4 regions of the Pseudomonas sp. 5Ae-yellow genome follow, and region 1 is predicted to be linked to each of the others. Evidence: predicted binding sites of a transcription regulator. Region 1 holds the regulator's gene; each other region holds the start of a gene.
What was found. The regulator FliA, encoded in region 1, starts transcription of late flagellar genes. The targets are predictions, from matches to a motif close to CTAAAGTTTNNNNNNNNNNNGCCGNTAA.
Positions count from the first base shown of each region.

Region 1 (3,806 bases):
GCGGAAATCTGCCAGGATCTGCTGCGCCAGGTGGCTGATGTGCCAGATGTGCGCCAAGCCTGGCGCCTGCTGCTGGCGCACCTGGCGCATCGGATCCCTACGTTACGTGAAGAGCTGCTGGATCAAGGCGGTATCATCGCGTTGGTTGGGCCCACGGGCGCAGGCAAGACAACTACACTGGGTAAGCTGGCTGCGCGTTATGTACTTAAGCACGGTAGTCAGCATGTGGCTCTGGTGACGATGGATACCTATCGCATTGGTGCGCATGAACAGCTGCGCACCCTGGGTCGTATTCTGGATGTGCCGGTGCGGGTGGTTGACGAACAAAACAGTTTGCAGGACGTACTGGCTGACTTTTCCGGCAAGCGTTTGGTGCTGGTAGATACGGCTGGCCTGCAGGCCCAGGATCCTTACCTGCGCAGCCAGTTGAGCGCATTGGCGCAGCAGGGCCGGCAGGTACGCAATCTGTTGGTGTTGGCTGCCACCAGTCAGTATCGGGTGATGAAGGCTGCTTACCACAACTACAAGAGTTGCGGTCTCAGTGGCTGCATACTGACCAAGGTCGACGAGGCTGCTACCTTGGGTGAGTCATTAGGGCTGGCTATGGAGCAGGGTTTGCCGGTAGCCTATCTGGCAGATGGCCAGCGAATTCCCGACGACATCAATCGTGCCGTAGGGCATCAGTTGGTCACCCGCGCAGTTAGCATGGGAAGTAGTGAGGCGCCGGCAGATCAGGCGATGGCAGATGTGTTTGCCGGCATGATGCATGGCCAGCGGGCAAGTTAAGCAAATCAATAACTCAAGGTAATCATCGTAGATGGGTAGCAATCATCCGGTTCAGGTTATCGCGGTCACCGGCGGTAAAGGCGGTATCGGCAAAACCAATGTGTCGGTCAACCTCAGCTTGGCGCTGGCGGATATCGGGCGGCGTGTAGTGCTGCTGGATGCCGACTTGGGCTTGGCCAATGTCGATGTACTGCTGGGGCTAAAGCCCAAAGCTACTCTGGCTGACGTGCTGGAAGGCAAGTGTGATCTGCGCGATGTAATGATCAACGGCCCCGGAGGCATTCGTGTGGTACCTGCTGCTTCGGGTGCTGCCAGCATGGTTAGCCTGAGCCATCAAGAGCACGCTGGGCTGATTCAGGCGTTCAGTGAGATTGGCGACAACATCGATGTGTTGGTTGTCGACACCGCTGCGGGTATCGGTGATTCGGTTGTGAGCTTTGTGCGTGCTGCACAAGAGGCCTTGGTTGTTGTCTGTGATGAACCGACCTCAATCACTGATGCCTACGCGCTTATCAAGCTGCTGAATCGGGATCATGGCATGACCCGATTTCGGGTATTAGCAAATATGGTGGGAACTCCGCAGGAAGGTCGCATGGTTTTTGCTAAACTATCAAAAGTAACTGACCGGTTTCTCGACGTAGCGCTGCAATACGTCGGGGCCGTACCTTTCGACGAGGCGGTACGCAAGTCCGTACAGAAGCAGCGTGCAGTTTACGAAGCGTTTCCGCGCAGCAAGGCTGCCATGGCGATTCGTTCGATTGCGCAAAAAGTAGATTCATGGCCTTTGCCGGCGAATCCTCGCGGACATCTTGAGTTCTTTGTCGAACGCCTGGTACGGCCCACTGGATCAGGCCTATGATTGCAGCGGCTGGCGGATTAAGCATGTATACACGAGCACAAAGTTCTGCAAATAATCAGGATCGACTCGTTGAGCAATATGCTCCGTTGGTAAAACGTATTGCTTATCATCTGCTTGGTCGCTTGCCGTCCAGTGTGCAGGTTGACGATCTGATGCAGGCCGGAATGATAGGTCTACTCGAGGCCTCGCGGAAATTTGATTTTGGCAAGGGCGCCAGCTTCGAAACCTACGCTGGCATTCGCATCCGAGGCTCTATGCTTGATGAGGTGCGCAAGGGCGATTGGGCGCCACGCTCTGTGCATCGAAATACGCGCATGGTGAGTGATGCAATGCGCTCAGTGGAATCTCGTTTAGGTCGTGACGCTAAAGATCACGAGGTTGCTGCCGAACTTGATATGAGCCTTGAGGAATATTATTCAATTCTCAATGACACTGCCGGTAGCAAGTTGTTTAGCTTTGATGACTTGCTGGAAAGCGGTGCGCCGGCTGATGTCCAGGGTGACTATGAACCTTTTTCGGGGTTGCAGGACGAGCGTTTTCGCGTGGCATTGGCTGAGGCTATCGACAGTTTGCCTGAGCGTGAGCGATTGCTGCTGTCGCTGTATTACGACGAAGAGTTAAACCTCAAGGAGATAGGAGCTGTACTGGGTGTGAGCGAGTCTCGCGTCAGTCAGTTACACAGCCAGTGTGCCGCGCGGTTGCGAGCAAGGTTAACAAGTTGGCGAAATGATTGATTTTGTCGCCAGCATCCGGACAATGCACTGGCTGCTCAACACAGCAGCACTGCGCCTTATCCTGTTTTAATGACGTAAACATGAAGATGTTGTGAGCAGCGGGTTGTGTCGCAGTGGGCTGCTCAGAATTTCTTTTAACGGCTAGTTTGGCCATTGCAATGGGTTTCGGGGTGCAGGCCTGCACTTTCCCTGGTTTGTACGGAGGTCGACTTGGACAAGAATATGAAAATTCTCATCGTTGATGATTTTTCAACGATGAGGCGCATTATCAAGAACCTGTTGCGCGACCTGGGTTTTACCAACACGGCAGAAGCCGATGATGGCAACACCGCTTTGCCTATGTTGCAAAGCGGCAATTTCGATTTTCTGGTGACTGACTGGAATATGCCCGGCATGAGTGGCATCGATCTGTTGCGTGCGGTGCGCGCTGATGATCGGCTTAAACATTTGCCGGTGCTAATGGTGACGGCTGAGGCCAAACGTGACCAGATCATCGAAGCTGCTCAGGCTGGCGTTAATGGTTATGTAGTCAAGCCCTTCACCGCTCAAGCCTTGAAAGAAAAAATCGAAAAGATTTTTGAGCGCGTACAGGCAAAATAATAATCAACCGGGGTACAGGTTATGTCGTTAAGTAAGGATCCCGGCCAGGCGACTGCTCAGGAATTTGAACATTCCCTGAAGGATAACGCGCGCCAACTGGTCGATCATTTAGAGCAAGGCGACTTTGCCGAAGCCCTGCTGGTGATCCACGCAATCAATCAGGCGCGTGATCGCGGCCTCTATCATGAGGTCGGGCAGCTGACCCGAGCACTGCACAATTCCATCGTCAACTTCCAGATCGATACCACTCACGCGCTGGATGACGTAAACGACACCTCAAAGATTTCTGACGCCTCTGATCGTTTGGATTACGTCGTAAAGCTGACTGATAAAGCAGCTAACCGTACTATGGATCTGGTCGAAAATATTGCGCCCAAGGTCTCTGGTTTGGGTGCGGAAGCAACGTCACTGCGTGCTGATTGGCAGCGGTTGCAGCGCCGCGAAATGGCCGCTGATGAGTTTCGTGAGCTGTACAAGCGCATGGATGACTTTCTGGACAAGGTCGAGACTACCAGCACCGATGTGTCGGGCGATCTCAACAATATTCTGATCGCACAGGATTACCAGGATTTGACCGGTCAGGTAATCAAGCGGGTTATTACACTGGTGCATGACGTTGAGGAGAGTTTGCTCAACCTGGTGCGTATGGCCGGTCAAGTTGACCGTATTACCGGCGTAAGTCATACCGAAACAGTCAGCGAGACAAAAAAACCTACAACTAAAGGTGAAGGTCCGCAGATTCATGCCGATACAAGAGAAGACGTTGTATCCGGTCAGGATGAAGTTGACGACCTTCTATCCAGCTTGGGATTCTGACTCCTACAGAT
Region 1 is NZ_JACGWE010000006.1:81,162-84,967, forward strand. It holds gene flhF (flagellar biosynthesis protein FlhF) at 1-786, shown strand, start outside; gene fleN (flagellar synthesis regulator FleN) at 818-1,645, shown strand; gene H4J77_RS05975 (RNA polymerase sigma factor FliA) at 1,645-2,379, shown strand; gene H4J77_RS05980 (chemotaxis response regulator CheY) at 2,602-2,979, shown strand; gene H4J77_RS05985 (protein phosphatase CheZ) at 3,001-3,795, shown strand.

Region 2 (3,806 bases), on a different contig from region 1:
GTTCAAAATACCACCAGACAGATCGGTCGCGACAATTTGCGCACCGCTGCGCAGTTGGCCCGCATTGCTCCGCTCGAACTCGTCAATCGACATGCTCAGCGAGTAGGGTTCCTGCCCGGAAGAGCAAGCAGCAGACCAGATACGCAAGCGCTGGTTCGGATTGCTTTTGATAAACTCCGGAATCAGCTTTTTCTTGAGCACCTCGAAAGGATAGACGTCGCGAAACCAGAGAGTCTCATTAGTCGTCATTGCATCAATAACCAACTCGCGCAAATTACTGCGCGGCTGACTTTGAATACGCTTTACCAACTCCCCCAGGCTGCCAATTTTTTCCTGCTCCAGTAAGCGATTCAACCGGCTTGATACCAGATACTGCTTGTTATCACCCAGCACAATGCCGCAGGCCTTCTCCAAAAACTCACGAAAAGCCTGAAAGTCCTGATTAGCCAAAGTCACACGGGCCGCCTTGTGTTGTTGTAGTCGATAAAGTTATCACCATCGGCTAATCAGTCTGCTCGCGCAGAGCATGAAGCCGATCAATAACACGCTGAGCCAGATCATCAGGCTTGAACTTGGCGAGAAAATCATCTGCGCCCACTTTCTTGACCATTGCCTGATTGAATACCCCTGACAGTGAAGTGTGCAACATCACATGCAGGTTTTTCAGCCGCGGATCATTGCGGATCTCTGCCGTCAGCGTGTAGCCATCCATCTCGGGCATTTCAATATCCGAGACCATCATCAGTAGCGTCTTGCTCACATCTTCGCCCAGGTCGGCTTGCGCGCGAAGCCAGTCCAGCGCCTGCCGGCCATCGTTGAGCGTGATGATCTCTACCCCCACTTCCTGCAAACATCGAGACACCTGTTTGCGCGCGATAGAGGAGTCATCGACTATCAACACCTTGCGCGAGACAGCTTCCGCCTGGGTTTCCTGACTGATGACCCCCTCTGAGATTTTTTCGTTGGTTGGCACGACTTCAGCCAAGACCTTCTCGACATCAATAATCTCAACCATCTGATTATCAACGCGCGTCACTGCTGTCAGATAATGATCACGCCCAGTGCCCTTTGGCGGCGGATGAATTTCTGACCAGTTCATATTGACGATACGTTCGACCGAGCGAACCAGAAACCCCTGCACCTTATAGTTGTACTCGGTAATGATAACAAACGCGGTGTCGAGATTATCAAGCCCCGGGCCGCCGGTCGCCCGGTTCAAATCGAGAATGGGCAAGGTTCCGCCGCGAATATGCGCCACTCCGCGCACGACCGGATGCAGCCTCGGCATCATGGTCAGGCGAGGGCATTGCAACACCTCTTTGACCTTGAACACATTCACACCGTACAGCTGATTACCTGCCAGCCTGAACAGCAGCAGCTCCAACCGATTCTGGCCAACCAGCTGTGTACGCTGATTGACTGAATCCATTACACCAGCCATGGGCAGCTCCTTTTCGTATTGTGCTCAATGCGGCATATTTCATGCAGTACGACAATAAGGCTATCGAACCGACAGTAAAATGACACGCACCGATCGTTTGTTATTAAAGGTAATTGTATGCGTTTCCTCACCAGGTGCGCGGCATTGACGATATTTTTTTCCTCGCCACTGTTCGCGACCCCCCTCATTGATCAGCTTATCGGCGCGACCAATCAGTTTCTTGAGCAAGAAGTACAGGAACATATTGCTCGCACTGGCCAGCCCGGGCGCTACGAAATCAAGCTCAATCGGCTTGATGCCCGATTACGCCTGCCGCTATGCCCTGAAGAACAGCTTAGCGCAGAACTGGAAAGTCCGAATATTCCCGTTGGTCGAGTGACCGTCAGGCTAACCTGCAACAGCGACTCACCCTGGCGCCTTTTCGTTCCGGGCCAGGTCAGCCTCTATCAGCAGGTGCTCGTCAGCGCCCGCCCCCTTTCCAGGGACACCGTACTCAGCGCCAGTGATCTGACACTACAGGAGCGAGACACCAGCTTGCTGCGCGACAAGTATCTGGTTGAGCCGGAGCAGGCCATCGGCATGCGCTTGACCCGACCAGTAGCACCCGACACCATAGTTACCTTCGCTATCATTGCGCAGAATGAAGTTATCCGCCGCGGCGACAAAGTTGTGATCAGCGCCAGCAACGGTAGCGTGTCAGTGAAAATGCCAGGTGAAGCGATGGAGAACGGTGCGGTGGGCGCCCAGATAAGAGTGCGTAACACACGATCAAACCGTGAAATAAAAGCGCGTGTGAGCGCGGCGGGGCAAGTCAGGGTAGACATGTGATGAACAAGGAATTTTCGGATATACTCACGTCAGAGCCGAGCACGCCAAACAGTGATGCTTTTCACACTTATTTTCCCTAAAGTTTTCAGCCTCGCGGCCGTTAAAGCAATTAGAGAAGATTTTACAGTTTGAGGAAACCATCATGGTCATTGACTTCAACTCGACAAATGGTCCTTCTGGGGCCAGTCGTAACAGCCAGACAAGCAATACAGCTGGCAAGCGTGACGCCGCGCTCGACACGACAGAAACAGCGACTACCACTGCAGCGAAAGAAACCAGCACCGAGCGTTCCTCTGTCAGCCTGAGCCCGCAAGCACAGCAATTTCAGGCGATCGAAGAACGTTTGCGCGACCTTCCGGAAGTCGACAGTGAGCGGGTCAACCAAATAAAACAGGCCATTGCTGACGGCAGCTATCAGGTCGACAGTACGCGGATTGCCGACAAGCTGCTTAGCTTAGAAAGCTGAGCAGCTATCTGATCCAGGCCCATGCTTACGGAGATACCGATGCATGAGTTGAGCTCTATCCTTCAACAGGCTGATCAGGACTGTGAGCATTATCTTGCACTGTCAGAGCGCGAGAGAGAATCAATCGTCCAGCAAAACATGGACGAACTTGAAAAAATCCTGCAGGAAAAACGCCCGCTCATCGAAGCCTTGGCGAATCACGACTTCCGCATCAAAGCTTACTGCAGCGCACAGCATATTGCTGACGACGGGCTGAAAAGTCATATCGCCAGCTTGGGCGATGCAGAGCTAAGCGCAGCCTACCAAGGCTTCATTGAGCGCCTTGGGCAATGCAAAGCAGCCAACGACGGCAACGCGCGTTTGGTGCGCCATAGTCAAAACAGCACTTCCAGCCTACTCGACCTTTTACGCAACCAGGGTGAATCCGGACAAAATGTCTATGACCAGCTGGGTAATCGGAGTCGTACCGGTATCTCCCGCGACCTCACAAAGGTCTAAGACTGATACCAAACAGCCAGCTTGCTGTATAGTTATCTCAGCTAAATCAATAAAATCGAGAGCTCGAAGTGTCTACCCTACTATCACAAGAAGCAGGCCCGCAGCCGCCCCGCGAAGTTCGCTCCGCCATTGAGATAACAGCCTTACTCAAAACTCTGATGCAGTCTCGCGATCCACTAATCATCACCTTTGATGACCGCGCGCAGAAGTTTCAGAGCTTTATCGTCAACGTCGACTCAGATGCCGACGCCCTTTGTCTCGACGAAATGATTCCCCGTGAGGGCGATCGCTATGCCAGCCAGGGCGAAGGATTCAAAATAGACGCATGGCATGAAGGCATACACATGCGCTGGAGCTGTGCCGCTGGCCAAGCCACTCAAATCGTATTTGATGAAGCCCCGGCATACTCAACCAAACTGCCTAAAGAGCTAATGTATCATCAGAAGCGCGGCGCGTTTCGTGCGAGTGTGCGACGTACAGCTGATGTCCCATTAGAGCTGAACCACCCAGAACGTCAACGCACGCTGACTACCTACTTGATGGATATTTCAGCGACCGGATGCAAAGCGCGTA
Region 2 is NZ_JACGWE010000004.1:100,004-103,809, forward strand. It holds gene H4J77_RS04245 (protein-glutamate O-methyltransferase CheR) at 1-456, opposite strand, end outside; gene H4J77_RS04250 (chemotaxis protein CheV) at 503-1,441, opposite strand; gene flgA (flagellar basal body P-ring formation chaperone FlgA) at 1,586-2,269, shown strand; gene flgM (flagellar biosynthesis anti-sigma factor FlgM) at 2,412-2,735, shown strand; gene H4J77_RS04265 (flagella synthesis protein FlgN) at 2,775-3,233, shown strand; gene H4J77_RS20165 (flagellar brake protein) at 3,302-3,806, shown strand, end outside.
Region 2: the regulator FliA is predicted to act here: its motif matches at 2,346-2,373, upstream of flgM (flagellar biosynthesis anti-sigma factor FlgM).

Region 3 (3,806 bases), on a different contig from region 1:
CTGGACGCTCAGCGTTGAACTAATTAGCAAGGCAAACGAGATTGGTGTCACATTCAAGGCCGGCCGGGTTTTTACTCGGCCGGCCTTTGCTTTAGTGTTTTTGATGCCGCAGGGACAGCGAGCAATGCTGCTGAAGTGCGTTCCTTCAGTGCGGCACATTCAAACAATGCTAAGGAGAGTCACATGCGTAAACTCGTTACCGCGTTCTGCCTGGTTTTATCCTGCTGTCTTATGTCACCGGTATTCGCCGATGAAACCGGGGCTGCGGCCACGGAACCGTTGGTAAGCGTCAATATCAATACAGCCAGTGCTGATGAAATTGCCGAAGTCATGCAGGGTGTGGGCGCTGCCAAAGCACAGGCGATAGTTGATTACCGTGAGCAGAATGGGGCCTTCACTTCAGTAGAAGGTCTGACTGCGGTCAAGGGTATAGGCCCGAGCACACTGGCCAACAATAGTGATCGTATTGAGCTGGAGTGAATCACACTTGTTCATTGAAACGGCCCTAAGGGCCGTTTTTTATGATTTCAATTTGCTGACTGAAAGCTTCAATTGGTGCGCCAGTTTCGCCAGCTGATCACTGGTGGCGGCGCTCTGCATGGTTTGGTCCACGGTGCGCTCGGTCACATCGCGTATTTCTACGATGCTCTGAGTGATTGCTTCAGCCACCTGGCTTTGCTGATCAACCGCGGAAGCGATCTCGCTATTGCCCTGGCTGATCTGGCTCACCGCACTGGCGATCTCGTGTAGCGACTCACCTGCCTGAGCGACCTGTTCTACGGAATCATGAGTCAGGCCGGAACTGGCTTGCATGTCCTGTACGGCCACCTGCGTGCCGGTCTGCAGCGTTTCTATCATGCGCTGGATATCGTCGGTCGAGTTTTGCACCCGTTGGGCCAGGGCGCGCACTTCATCAGCTACCACAGCAAAACCTCGCCCAGACTCGCCCGCACGAGCGGCCTCAATAGCGGCGTTCAGTGCCAACAGATTGGTTTGCTCGGCAATGCTGCGGATGACCTGGACAACACCGCTGATATCTTCGCTGTTTTCCGCCAGTGTCTGCATATGCTGTGTGCAACGCTCAATGCTGGTGGCCAGTCCGGTGATAGTTCGGCGTACCTGCTCGACCTGATCACGACCGCCGCTGGCTAGTGTGTCTGCCTGGGTTGATTGATCGCGGGTGGTCGAGGTATTACCGGCGATGTCCTGCACGGTGGCGCTCATTTCGTTAACGGCCGCGGCTACCTGATCAGTTTGCCCCTGTTGTTGCACCATGCCATCGCGTACCTGACTCATCAAGTTGGCAAGGTTGCTTGCACCCTGGTCAAGCTCAAGCGATGCCTGCCGTACAGCCGACACCACTTGTTGTTGTGCTTGCTGCATCGCATTGAAGGCGGTTGCCATGGAGCCTACTTCGTCACGGCTGGTAGCCTTGGCGCGCAAAGTCAGGTCACCCGTGTTTTGCACTTGGGTCATGGTATCGCGCAAACTGATAATATTCCGGGTAATAAACAGGATAAGCAGCTGCGACACGGCCAATACCAGCACCATCAGCACGGAAACTACCAGAGCATAAAAGGGAGCGCGTTGAAACAGCAAGTCAATGTAGTCCTGGCTTTCAATACCCAGCGCACGATCTTGTTTCACCCATACGCCATGCAGGTCAGTGGGAAGGCCTGCTGGTAGCTCGGCTGCTGCATACCAGGTTGCCGATGCTCCGGTAGCGGAGCCCAGCGCAGCGTTGTTTACCCAGCGCAAACCGGGCAGTACCGGGCGCTCAGGCGTCTCTTGCGTGATTAGCGCTTTGCCTAACTGCATGCGGTGTGTCTGAATGCTGTCTTGCTCTATCCCTACAGCCACCAGAACCAGCAATAGCGTTGAGATAAATGCGACGCTATTGACTGCCCAGAATTTGTACTTCAGTGGCAGGTGCTGAAGAAATTGCATGCATACTCCAAATTTGCAGTTGATGGTGATGGCTGACAGCGCTTGTGCGTAGCAGCTTACAGTATGATCAATACTCTTTGTTTATCGGTTGATCCTGATCAAACTTGATAGTGCATTACAGCAAAATGTCGCCGGGGCAGAGCGGTTACAGATCAGTTATACTGGCGACAATTTATTGAAAAGGCTTCCCATGAATAGCCCGTTGGTTCCACCGCTGATGATCGACCAAAATGCCGAGCTGGCAACCTGGTGCGCGCATTGGCTGACACTACCCTACGTTGCCGTTGATACCGAGTTTGTTCGTACCGAGACTTTCTATCCTATCGCCGGTTTGATTCAGATCGGTGATGGCGAGCGCGCTTACCTGATTGACCCCTTGGCAATAACGGATTGGGCACCATTGGTTGAGCTGCTGCAGGCGCCTGATGTAGTTAAAGTGCTGCACGCCTGCAGCGAAGACCTTGAGGTCTTTTCTCGCCTTTGCGGCGTGCATCCATTGCCCCTGTTTGATACCCAGCTGGCAGCAGCCTTTTTGGGTATGGATTTTTCGATGGGTTACTCGAGATTGGTCAGTGCGCTATTGAATATTGACCTGCCCAAGGAGGAAACCCGCTCGGACTGGGTCCAGCGACCGCTTAGCGCAGCGCAAATCGAGTATGCGGCGCGAGATGCTCAGCACCTGGCGGAGGTGTATCAGATACTCGCACCGCGGATTGCCGAGGCAGGTGTTGAGGCATGGTTGTTTGCAGATACTGCAGACCAGGTTGCTGCCAGCGGTCAGACGACGAATCCTGAGTTGGCTTATCAGCAGGTAAAACAGGCTTGGCGCCTTAATCCGCCGCAGCTGGCTATTTTGCAGCGCTTGGCGTTTTGGCGTGAAACCGAGGCGCGTCAGCGCGACCAGGCACGCAACCGGCTGGTGCGCGAGCGCGCACTGTGCCCTTTGGCGCAGCAGCAGCCTGATAACCTGCAGGCGCTATCTCGGATCGAGGATATGCACCCACGAACCGTCCGCCAGGATGGCGAAACGCTGCTTAGACTTATTCGTGAAGGTCAGGCTGCCGATCCTACAGACTACCCAGAGCGCTTGCCGGAACCCTTGCCCGCAGCGGCTAACCGTCTGTTAAAACTGATGCGCAAAGTAGGGCAGGCTGAGGCGGACAGGTTGAATATTGCTCCCGAGATCATACTGCGCAAGAAAGTACTGGAAGCGATGCTGCGCACGGGCTTTCCTAACGGACCATATCAGTTGCCGGAAGAGCTCACTGGTTGGCGCAGGGACCTAATGGGCGACGCGCTCTTGGCGGTTGCCAACGACCATACTGAGGAAGCGCAATGAAGGTGCTTTGCTCCATTTACCGTAGCAGCAAGAAAATGGGGATGTACTTGTATGTGCCCAGAGAAAAAGGCTTGGCGGAGGTGCCCGCTGAGCTGAAGACTTTGTTCGGGCGTGCCGAACACGCAATGGATCTGGTGCTCACTGAAGAGCGCAAGCTTGCCCAGGAAGATATCGGCAAGGTGCTGCTCAATCTTCGGGAGCAGGGGTACCACGTGCAGATGCCACCGCAGGAGGACGATTATATTGTGCATCTTCCTGACGAGTTGCTGACTCGCAACGATCCTGTCTGACCGGCAAGGTCTATACCGGCGGTAGACGCCGGTTTTGGGTTTTAAGCTGGCTTGGTTTTACGCCTTGCTGTGCCCTGCGATCCCTGGTTTTCCCCCACCTTTCCCCAGTCGCAGAAGGGGTCCTGTACTTACCAGTCACGCTGCATATTTTTGACCGAAATCTGCTCGTTTAGCGTCCAGTAGTCATAAAGAATACCGACACCAAACAAACCCACGGTAAAGAAGTAGAT
Region 3 is NZ_JACGWE010000008.1:34,295-38,100, forward strand. It holds gene H4J77_RS07130 (O-succinylhomoserine sulfhydrylase) at 1-18, shown strand, start outside; gene H4J77_RS07135 (ComEA family DNA-binding protein) at 184-480, shown strand; gene H4J77_RS07140 (methyl-accepting chemotaxis protein) at 520-1,947, opposite strand; gene rnd (ribonuclease D) at 2,138-3,286, shown strand; gene H4J77_RS07150 (YcgL domain-containing protein) at 3,283-3,576, shown strand; gene H4J77_RS07155 (TM2 domain-containing protein) at 3,705-3,806, opposite strand, start outside.
Region 3: the regulator FliA is predicted to act here: its motif matches at 2,029-2,056, upstream of H4J77_RS07140 (methyl-accepting chemotaxis protein).

Region 4 (3,806 bases), on a different contig from region 1:
AGCTACCGCAAGCCGCGGGACTACGACGTCGCGCGTATTCGCCAGGTTGAGCGCATGGAAGGTGGTTACAGTCCGCTATCCTTGCTGGTTGCGCTTCTGGCGGTTATCGCTGCTTTTGTGATGCAGCTTTGGCTGGATTCAATGATCATGGGCGCGCTGGTCGGTTTCGTGATTTTTTCAGTATCGGGCGTGGTGCGCTGGAAGGATGCTGACGGCGTCTTTACTGAAGGCATGAAGATGATGGCGATGATCGGTTTCATCATGATCGCTGCGTCTGGCTTTGCCGAGGTCATGCGTGAGACCGGAGCAATTCAGACGCTGGTCGCCAGTTCGGCTGACATCATTGGCCACAATCGTGCGCTGGCGGCACTGCTGATGTTGCTGGTTGGACTGTTGATTACCATGGGCATTGGTTCGTCTTTCTCGACCATCCCGATTATTGCCGCTATCTATGTGCCGCTGGCCATGCAGTTGGGCTTCAGCCCGCTGGCGATCGTGGCGTTGGTGGGTACGGCGGCCGCGCTCGGTGATGCCGGTTCGCCTGCTTCAGATTCGACGCTGGGGCCAACAGCTGGTTTGAATGTGGACGGCCAGCATAACCATATCTGGGATACGGTAGTGCCAACCTTTTTGCACTACAACCTGCCACTGATTGCCTTTGGCTGGCTGGCGGTCATGGTGCTCTGATTGAGGTTGTCGACATAAAAGAAGCGCGCCTTGGCAACTGCCCTGGCGCGCTTTTTTATGCCGCGTTAGACGCGAAAGCGTTTCAATAACTCGTCTATCTGGCGGCCCAGGCTTGCCAGGTGTTGGCCCGCCTGCGCAGTCTCGCGCGCGCCATCGGTGGTTTCACGAGCCAGTTCTGCGGCCTCTGTTACGTTGCGATTGACGTCTTCCACTACCGTGGATTGCTGCGTGGTTGCGCTGGCAATCGAGGCGTTGAGGGCGACCAGTTGTTGCATTGAGTGCGCAATCAATTCCAGTGCCTTGCCAGCCTCGTTCACCTGTTCGACGCTTTGCTGTGAGTGGCGGCTACTTTCGTTGATCACGCCGACCACGGTCTGGGTGTTGGTCTGCAGCTTGCTGATCATGTTGTGAATTTCTTCTGTCGACTGCTGGGTGCGTTGCGCCAGGTTGCGTACCTCGTCTGCAACCACGGCAAAGCCGCGTCCCATCTCACCGGCACGTGCTGCCTCAATGGCCGCATTCAGTGCCAGCAGGTTGGTTTGCTCGGCAATATTGCGGATCACATCCAGTACCGAGGTGATCTCGTGTGCGTCGCTGGAGAGGGTCTGCATGTGCTCAACGGCGGTCTGCACGCTGGTTGAGAGCAGGTTGATTTCCTGGATGGTTTTAGCAACCTGATGGCGGCCGTTGTTGGCACCTTCATTGGCATTTTCAACTTCTTGGGCCGCTGCATTGGCGTTCTGCGCTACATCCTGAACGCCATAGGTTATTTCGTTGATGGCGGTGGCCATAAGCTCCATACGTTCAGACTGGTTATTCATGTCGCGCAGGCTATTACCGCTGATTTGATCCAGTTGATGGCTTGAGCTGATCAGCTGTCGCGCGCTGTCGCCGAGCTGGTGAATGATGACTGCAAGGTTGCTGTTGAACTGGTTGAAGAAATGCGCAATCTGCGAGACCTCGTCGCGGGCGCCATCGTCAAGACGACGGGTAAGGTCAGCTTCTCCACTGGCTACGCCGCGCATGGCGTCGACCACGCTGTTAAGTGGCTGAGTGATGCTGCGGCCTATCAGGTAGAGCAGGGCGATCATGATCAAGGTGACCAGCGTCATGGTGACTACGGAGCTGGCAATAGCGCTTGCGAACTTGGCTTGCATGTCATCGATGTAGATGCCGGTGCCGACCATATAGTCCCAGGGTTTGAAGTGCTTGAACGCGGCGATCTTGGCGGTACCTTCTTCCTCGCCAGGCTTGGGCCAGTTGTACTCAAAGCTGGCTGTGCCCTTGCTGCGCGCGAGTGCCACCATTTCACTGATGACATTGACGCCTTCGGTGTTACGCATGGTGGTGAGGTCAACGCCCACGGTCTGTGGTGCAAGCGGGTGCATGATCATGATGTTGTTCATGTCATTGACCCAGTAGTACTCGTTGTTGTCGTAGCGCAGGCTGCTGAGCGCAGACATGGCTTCTTTGCGGGCCTGCTCACCGGTGAGCTCGCCACTGAGTTCTTTCTGGTGATAGAAGCTCATCAGATCATGGGCTATCTCGACCAGATGTGTAGCTTTGGTTATTTCGGCTTCGCGTATTTCTTTGTTTAGATGGGAGAGCGAGAGCCCCTGCATTATCAGGTTACTGACCAGAGCAATGATCAGGATCAGCCAGATTCGTTGACTGATTCGTATGCTGCGCAACAGCTTCATCTACAACCTCCATGCACTAATGGCGTACGGCTTTTGTTTTAATTGTTGTTATCGATGCTTAACTTGGTTCCCCAAGTAGCTGTTTCGTCAGTATCGGCAGGCGCGCTTATAACCTGAGCGGTATTTTTTTGGCATCAATGATGTCAGTTTGACGTCATGTTGTGCCGGGATTCAAGTGTCAATCTGTTTCTGTGATTGCCCGGTATAAGATAGGAAGGTGTTTTGTATTCTGAACTGGTATAAAGGCGCGAAACTTGTCGCTGTTACGTTGGGCACTATCAAGGCGCAGGTTAGTCTATTGGGTTATCAGCAATAAGGATCTCAAATGCAGTCAGTCGTTAAATTGGTTTCGGTGTCTGCCTGGATGCTCTTGGCCGGGTTCAGTGCTGCTGCTCAGGCGGGCAGTAGCGATAATGGTATGGATGAGGCAGGCGCGTATCACGAGCAGCAAATTGTGGGCTGGATCGAGAAAGGGCTTATCCTGCCTGAACACACCGCCGTAAAGATCAAGGTGGATTCGGGTGCACTGACCTCGTCAATGCACGCGGTGAATCTTGAGAGCTATACGCATAACGGCAAACCTTGGGTGCGCTACGAGGTTCCCGTCAAAGACGCTGATACTGATGAGCTGGTCGTGATGCAGTTTGAGCGCCCGGTATTTCGCCGGATTCTGGTTCGCGGCGCAGGTGGTTCTGATCGTCGGCCGGTGGTGAAGATGTCAATCTGCATGGGCAATCAGGTCTACGAAGAGCAGTTCTCTTTGCGTGATCGCGGTGACATGACCTATCCAGTACTGATTGGCCGCCGTACTATCGAGCATATTGGCCTGATTGATGTATCCGATACCTTTCTACTCAAGCCGAGCTGTTCTCAGCAAGAGCATGAGGACGAGCGCGACAAGCAGCAGCGTATGCGAGATGACGAAAGCATGGTTGATGGCAGTGCGATTGATCAGCCAGAGCAGACTGAAGAAGAGCTGGAGGCCGAGGAGTAACCTCGGTTGATGCCGCCTGGCGCCGCTTAGCGGCGGCCAGGCGCTTGCATTACCACATCAGGTCGTCAGGCACCTGGAATGCAGCGTAGGGATCATCCTCTGCTACGGTGTCGGCTTTATTTTCAGCGACATAAACCGGCCAGTGTGGTGCTCGCTCACGGACTTTTTCGGCGATTTCCAGCGGGATCAACACAAAATTGCCAGAAAGGCGGGTGATACCCAGCTTGCCCCTACTGAGTAGGTCGAACTGTTCTTTGTTGACGTGGATCTTTTTGATCTTGTTCTTGCTCACAAACTGATAGGGCGTTTCTCCGCCACTACGGTCCAGTTTGCTGTTTTCCACCATCTGTTTGACCTGGGCTTCGCGCTCTTTACGTGCCGCTTCCTGCTGGCGCTGCTGATTGAGCTGACGATCACGTTCGGCT
Region 4 is NZ_JACGWE010000038.1:19,230-23,035, forward strand. It holds gene H4J77_RS16190 (Na+/H+ antiporter family protein) at 1-687, shown strand, start outside; gene H4J77_RS16195 (methyl-accepting chemotaxis protein) at 753-2,387, opposite strand; gene H4J77_RS16200 (ATP-dependent zinc protease) at 2,713-3,381, shown strand; gene H4J77_RS16205 (DUF2058 domain-containing protein) at 3,431-3,806, opposite strand, start outside.
Region 4: the regulator FliA is predicted to act here: its motif matches at 2,478-2,505, upstream of H4J77_RS16195 (methyl-accepting chemotaxis protein).